3 regions of the Motilibacter rhizosphaerae genome follow, and region 2 is predicted to be linked to each of the others. Evidence: riboswitches for the same ligand, from Rfam matches in the RefSeq annotation. Region 2 holds a riboswitch; each other region holds the start of a gene.
The links. A riboswitch is a leader RNA that binds a small molecule or an ion and turns the genes downstream of it on or off. The one in region 2 is predicted to bind S-adenosylmethionine.

Region 1 (2,255 bases), 190 kb from region 2:
CGGGATCACGTCGTTCCTCGACGTCGCGCACCTGTTCCCGGGCTTCGGGCTGCCGCTGGAGCTCCCGGCGGACTAGCCGTCGGGCTGCTCGTCCTCCGGCTGCACGGAGACGTGCGCGGCGACCACCTGCCAGGTGCCGGCGAGCTTCACCCACGTCTGGCTCTGCCGGCCGACGGCCCCGGGCTGCGACGCGTAGCGGAACTCCGTGCTCACCACCGCGTACGCCGTGCCGAAGGTCGCGACGACCGTCGGCCCGAGGCGCCGGTCCCGGCCGACGGGGGTGGCGCCCGTCCGCCAGCGCTCGATCTCCGCCGCGCCGTAGAGCCGCTCGGCCACGCCGTAGCGGACGCAGGACGGGCTGTCCCAGAAGGCCGCGGTCATCGCGGGCACGTCGTGGTCGACGAGCGCCTGCTCGTACGCCGTGAACGCCGCCCGGACCTCGGCGACGACGTCCGGGCGGTCGAGCTCGAGCTGCTCCGTGGCGCCGGCGGTCACCGCGCCTCCAGCGCCTTGAGGAACGCCTCGGAGGTCGCTACAGCGCCGAAGACACCGCCCTGCATCTTGACCATCTGCAGTGCTGCCAGGTGGTTCTCGTACGCCGTGGCTCCCGTGCAGTCCTCGAGGACCAGGCACTCGTAGCCGCGGTCGTTGGCCTCGCGCATGGTCGTGTGGACGCAGACGTCGGTCGTGATGCCGGTGAGCACGAGGTGGCTGATCCCGCGGGTGCGCAGCACGAGGTCGAGGTCGGTCGCGTAGAACGCGCCCTTGCCGGGCTTGTCGATGACCACCTCGCCGGCGACGGGGGCGACCTCCGGGACGATCTCCCAGCCCGGCTCGCCGCGGACGAGGATGCGGCCCTGGGGGCCGGGGTCGCCGATGCCGGCGCCGATGCTCCTGCTGCGCCACAGCTTGTTCGGCGGGCAGTCGGAGAGGTCGGGCCGGTGCCCCTCGCGCGTGTGGACGACGAGCATCCCGGCGGCGCGGGCACCGGCGAGCACCGCGGCCGTAGGGCCCAGTCCGACGCGGGTCAGGCCGAGGTCGTAGCCCATCGCGTCGACGTAGCCGCCGTCGCCGCAGAAGTCGACCTGCCAGTCGATGCAGAGCAGGGCGGTGCGGGCCGGGTCGACGTCACCGTCGTAGGGCCAGGTGTAGGGGTCGGCGACGACCTGTGCGCTCATGGGGGCGGACGCTAGGGGTGCCGCGTTTCCGGGAGGTGCGGACGGCGTGAACGCGAGTGGCGGCGTGCTCGCTGCTCCGTCCGGGTGATCCCCCTTGCGCGACCCGCGGGCGGCTGTGACAGACTGCACGCAGGTCACGAGTGCCAGCGTTCAGCCCCGGCTTGCTGGTCGGCAACCCTCCTCCGCGGCGGGGTGCTCCGGGTGACGACCTGGCCGGTCGCGCAGTGCGGCTCGGCAAGCGCGGACCCGCCGAGTCGTCCTCCGGGTCCCCGGACCTGGAGAAGTCCCGTGACGCTGCTCCTCGACGCCCCCACCACCGGCACCGTCGTCCCCGGCACCCCGCTCCCCGTCGTCGGCGCCGGCCGCCTCGTGCCCGTCGCGGCGGGCACCACCGCGTACGCCGACCTCGACGTCGCCGCCTCCGCCCCCGCGCTCGTCGCGGTGCAGGAGACGGTGACCCGCGCCCAGGAGTGGTACGCCAGCGTCCACCGCGGCGCCGGCTTCGCCAGCCAGGTGAGCACCGAGCTGCTCGAGCAGTCGCGCGAGCGGATCGCGGCCTTCCTCGGGTGCCGCCCTGGCGACGAGGTCGTCCTCACCCGCAACACCACCGACGCGTTCTCCCTGCTCGCGCACTGCCTGCCCGCCGACGTGACCGTCGTCAGCTTCGCGAGCGAGCACCACGCCAACCTGCTCTCCTGGCGCGAGCGCGGCGACCACGTCCTGCTCCCGGTGCCGGCCGGCCCCGAGGAGGCCGTGCTCGCCCTCGACGCCGCGCTGGACGCGCTGCCCGGACGCGTGCTCGTCTCGGTCACGGGCGCGAGCAACGTCACCGGCGAGGTGTGGCCGCTGGCCGAGCTCGTCCGCGTCGCGCAGGCGCACGGCGCGCGGGTCGCCGTCGACGCCGCGCAGCTCGTGCCGCACCGCCGCTTCGACCTCGCCGCGCTGGGCGCGGACTGGGTGGCGTTCTCGGGGCACAAGCTCTACGCGCCGTACGGCTCGGGCGTGCTCGCGGGCCGCGCGGACTGGCTGGACGAGGCCGCGCCGTACCTCCCGGGCGGCGGCGCCGTCCGCTCGGTG
Region 2 (2,255 bases):
GCGACGCCCGAAGTGGCGGGCCTCGAAGGGCCGCAGGGAGGCCTGCACGCGCAGGCCCGCGCGACCGGTGCTGACGTAGTCGAGCGTGGCGACGGCCTTGCTCAGGTGGAAGGGCTCGGTGTGCGTGACGGTGGCGCTCGGCACGAGGCCGATGTGCCGCGTGGTCGGCGCCACGCGTGCGGCGGTCAGCACGGCGTCGAGCCGGCCGCGGACCCGGTCGGTGCGGCCGTCCGGCGCGTCGTCGCGCTCGGACTGCAGGGCCAGCCCGTCCTCGATCGTGACGAGGTCGAGCAGCCCGCGCTCGGCCACCGCGACCAGCTCGGTCCAGTACGCCGCCGACAGCAGGTCGTGTGGCGCGGCGGCCGGGTCGCGCCAGGCCGCGGGGTGCCAGCCGGCGCCCTCGAGGCCGACGGCGAGGTGGAGCTGGCTCATCGCTCGCCCTCCCACTCGAGCTGGACCGCACCGGGCCCGGTGAACGAGGCGAAGCGGGTGGTGGAGCGGAAGGCGGGGAGCGCGTACAGCTCGCGCCCCCAGCGCCAGAGGGCGGGCCAGTGCGGCAGCGCCGGGCCGATGCGGCCGCCCACGTTGTGCTCGGCGTCGTAGCGGACCACGGAGACCCACAGCCGGACATCGGCCTCGGTGAGCTGGTCGCCGAGCAGGAACCTGCTGCCGGACAGGCGCTCCTCGAGCTCGGCGAAGCGCGCGAGCAGGCGCTCCCGCGCCTGCGGGGCGCCCGGGCCGTCGCCCCCTGCCACGCTGATGCCCTGGTTGACGTCGGGGCCCAGCTGCGCGTCCAGCGCCTCGATCTCGTCGCGCAGGTGCTCGGGGTAGGTGCCAGCCGTCGCGCCGAACTGCGTGGCGAGGTCGATGCCGAGCAGGCGGAAGTCGTTGCTCACCACGCGGCCGGTGACGCGGTCCCACAGCGTCGGGACGGAGACGAGCCCGTCGAAGCCCGGCTCGGTGCGGTCGTACGCCTCGCGCAGCAGGGCGAAGCCGTTGACAGGGTCCGGCCCGTGCGTCTCGCGGAACGCCCAGCCGCGGCCGTCGCGCTCGTCGTCGACGAAGGACACGGAGACGACCTCGGCCAGACCGTTGAGCGCCAGCTCCAGCGTGACCCGCTGGGACCACGGGCAGAACCAGCCGGCGTAGACGTGGTAGCGCCCACCGACGGCGGGGTAGCCGCTCGCCCCGTCCGCCGTGATGCGGTCGGTGAAGCGGTACACCGGGCGCGTGTCTCCGGGGTCGCGGTGCACCGCGTAGGTGCCGTGCTCCCCCACGTCCACGGGGCTGGCGCAGGTCGCCATGCTCATGCGTCTCCTGTCGTCGGGGAGCACGAGGCCGAGCCCCACGAGGGGAGCCCGGACCCGCGCTTGCCGCGGTGCGGCCGTGTCCTCACCCGGGGCACCCCGCCGCGGTCGGAGGGTTGCCGGCCAGCTAGCCGGGGCTTGTCGCTGGCGCTCGTGACGACTCCGAGCATGCGTCGAGATCCTCGTAGCGGCAACCGTTCTATCGCCCCGTTCCACATCGTGGACAGGTCCTCGAACCGGTCGGCCGGGGGGCCGGAAGCCGCGTACGGTCCTCGCCAGACGACCTGCGGGAAACGCCCCGGCACCGCGGGTCCCGTCCCCGCGGCTCGGCAGGACGCACGCCCGCGTCCCCGGCTCGCGCTCCCCCTCGCCCTGGAGATCCCGCATGAGCGCCACGCAGACGCCCGAGACCGGCACTGCGCCACCGGTCCCGGCCCCGCTCCCGAAGGCAGCCGAGCAGGGCGCCGCCCACGGCAGCGACCCCACCGACGGGCTCCTCCCCGGCCGCCCGCTGCCCGCGCGCCGCCCCGGCCGCTGGGCCGCGACCGCGGTGACGCTGGTGGTGGTGGCGCAGCTGGTGCACGGCCTCGTCACCAACCGCGCCTTCCAGTGGACGGTCGTCGGCGACTGGTTCGTCGACCCCGTCGTGCTCGACGGTCTGCGGATCACCCTCGAGGTGACCGCCCTGAGCGCGGTCCTCGGGGGCGCGCTCGGCGTGCTGCTGGCCCTCGCCCGGCTCTCGGGCGTACCGCTGCTGCAGGGCGCGTCGTGGGTCTACGTGTGGATCTTCCGCTCGGTGCCGATGCTCGTGCTGCTGCTCCTCGTCTTCAACTTCAACGCGCTCTACAGCCGGTTGCAGGTCGGCGTGCCGTTCGGGCCCGGCTTCGCGCACGTCGACACGCTGACGCTGCTCGGCAGCCCGCTGGTGATCGCGGTGGTGGGCTTCAC
Region 3 (2,255 bases), on a different contig from region 2:
CTGCGGTCACCTCGGCGGCGCCACCGGTGTAGGTCCGGAGGATCGTCGGGATGCGGACGCTGACGCTCATGCGAGCCCTGCCTTCTGGAACGCGTCGTAGGACGGGGGGATGGTGGCGCTCGGGCCGACGACGGGCGCGACGGCGTCGAGGGTCTTCAGCCCGTCACCGGTGTTGAGGATGACGGTCTCGGCGTCGGGGTCGAGCAGCCCTGCGGCGAGCAGCTTGCGGGTCACGGCGACGGTCACGCCGCCTGCGGTCTCGGCGAAGATGCCCTCGGTGCGCGCGAGCAGGCGGATGCCCTCCACGACCTCCTCGTCGCTCACGTCGGCGATCGCGCCGCCGGTGCGGCGCACGACGTCGAGGGCGTACGGGCCGTCGGCCGGGTTGCCGATCGCGAGGGACTTCGCGATGGTCTTGGGCCGGACGGGGCGGACCACGTCGGTGCCGTCGCGGTAGGCCTGCGAGACCGGCGAGCAGCCCGTGGCCTGCGCCCCGAAGACCTTGTACGGCGTGGCCTCGACGAGCCCGGCCGCGCCGAGCTCCTTGAACGCCTTGTCGACCTTGGTGAGCAGCGAGCCGGACGCGACGGGGGCGACGACCTGCTCCGGGAGGTGCCAGCCGAGCTGCTCGGCGACCTCGAAGCCGACGGTCTTCGAGCCCTCGGCGTAGTAGGGCCGCAGGTTGATGTTGACGAAGCCCCACGGCTGGTCGGCCGCGACCTCGCTGCAGAGGCGGTTGACGTCGTCGTAGCTGCCCTCGACGGCCACCAGCGTGCCGCCGTAGACCGCGGTGGTGACGGTCTTGCCGGCCTCGAGGTCGCTCGGGACGAAGACGACCGAGCGCAGCCCGGCGCGCGCTGCGGCGGCGGCCACCGCGTTGGCGAGGTTGCCGGTGGAGGCGCAGCCGATCGTCGTGAAGCCGAGCTGGCGGGCGGCCGAGAGCGCGACGGCGACGACGCGGTCCTTGAACGAGTGCGTGGGGTTGCCCGAGTCGTCCTTCACCCACAGCGAGCGGATGCCGAGCTCGCGCGCCAGGTTGTCGGCCTTGACAAGCTTGGTCCAGCCGGGCCGCAGACCGGGCTGGGAGGCGACGTCGGCCGGCACGGGGAGGAAGTCCTTGTAGCGCCACAGCGACTGCGGGCCGGCGGCGATCTGCTCGCGGGTCACGCGCGGGACGTCGTAGACGACCTCGAGCGGGCCGAAGCACTCGAGGCAGGCGTAGTGGGGGCCGAGCTCGGTGCGCGTGCCGCACTCGCGGCAGGCGAGGGCGACGGCGGGGCCGAAGGAGGTGACGGAGTCAGAGCTCAGGAGCGTCATGGTGCGAGGCCTCTCCTCATCTTCCCTGCGGTCTTTCCGCAGGCCGGAGTTGGCACCTACTCCACGACGGGCCTCGTGAGGACGAGACGTCGTGGAGGGTTGCCGGGGCTTCAACGGGCCGTTCCCTCTGCCCCTCTGGATGAGCGGTGTTCAGTTGTGGTGCCGTCCTGCCCGGTGGAGCAGTCGGCACGGACCAGGATAGACGATGCTCGCGGGCACCGTCAGGGCGTGCCGAACCACCGGTCCCACACCGGGCCCGGCACGCGGACCGGCAGCGGCGCGACGCCGAGCGCCCGCCACGTCACGGGGCCGACGACCCCGTCGACCGCGAGGTGGTGGGCGCGCTGGAACCGACGCACGGCCAGGGCCGTCGCCCGGCTGAACTGCGGTGCCGGGGCGATCCCGAGCCGCCGCCGCAGCGCCGCGACGGCCGGGCCGTGCGAGCCGCGCTTGAGGACGAGCCCGGCGTACGTCCGCAGGTCGTCGCTCTCGACGCTGACCGGACGGGCGAGCGTCGGGCAGAGCGCGTCGGAGTCGCGGACGTCGTCGTACCACTGGGTCAGCACGACCGGACCGCCGGAGAACGAGGCCTGGTGGCACATCGCGAGCGCGCCCGCGCGGCCGCGGCGCCCGGCGGTGGCCCACACCGGCAGCTCGGAGCGCATGCCGCCGGTGATCTCCCGCCAGCCGTACGCGTACGAGTAGAACCCGACGCCGAAGCCCGCCTCCTGCAGCGCCCGCACCGCGCCGAGCAGCACGGCGCGGTTCGCCGCGGTGTCGTGCGCCCAGTCCTGCACCTTGCGGTGCTCCACGTCGAGCCAGACGACGGGCACCTGCACGCCACGGCCGCGCACGACCGAGACGGCCCAGGCGCCCTGGGCGTAGCCGACGTTGCCGAGCGCCCCCAGCCGCGTCCCGCCGTCGTACGGGCCGCTGGG

Region 1: it holds a riboswitch for S-adenosylmethionine, as region 2 does, so the genes downstream of both, EV189_RS09290 (aminotransferase class V-fold PLP-dependent enzyme) here and EV189_RS08385 (glutathione S-transferase C-terminal domain-containing protein) in region 2, are expected to answer to the same signal.
Region 3: it holds a riboswitch for S-adenosylmethionine, as region 2 does, so the genes downstream of both, thrC (threonine synthase) here and EV189_RS08385 (glutathione S-transferase C-terminal domain-containing protein) in region 2, are expected to answer to the same signal.

Annotation. Positions count from the first base shown of each region.
Region 1 is NZ_SGXD01000002.1:813,196-815,450, reverse strand. It holds gene EV189_RS09305 (sigma-70 family RNA polymerase sigma factor) at 1-76, shown strand, start outside; gene hpxZ (oxalurate catabolism protein HpxZ) at 73-495, opposite strand; gene biuH (biuret amidohydrolase) at 492-1,178, opposite strand; SAM riboswitch class IV at 1,311-1,425, shown strand; gene EV189_RS09290 (aminotransferase class V-fold PLP-dependent enzyme) at 1,467-2,255, shown strand, end outside.
Region 2 is NZ_SGXD01000002.1:621,053-623,307, forward strand. It holds gene EV189_RS08380 (LLM class flavin-dependent oxidoreductase) at 1-432, opposite strand, end outside; gene EV189_RS08385 (glutathione S-transferase C-terminal domain-containing protein) at 429-1,310, opposite strand; SAM riboswitch class IV at 1,362-1,466, opposite strand; gene EV189_RS08390 (amino acid ABC transporter permease) at 1,693-2,255, shown strand, end outside.
Region 3 is NZ_SGXD01000003.1:869,112-871,366, forward strand. It holds gene EV189_RS14760 (MoaD/ThiS family protein) at 1-70, opposite strand, end outside; gene thrC (threonine synthase) at 67-1,317, opposite strand; SAM riboswitch class I at 1,331-1,463, opposite strand; gene EV189_RS14770 (peptidoglycan-binding protein) at 1,539-2,255, opposite strand, start outside.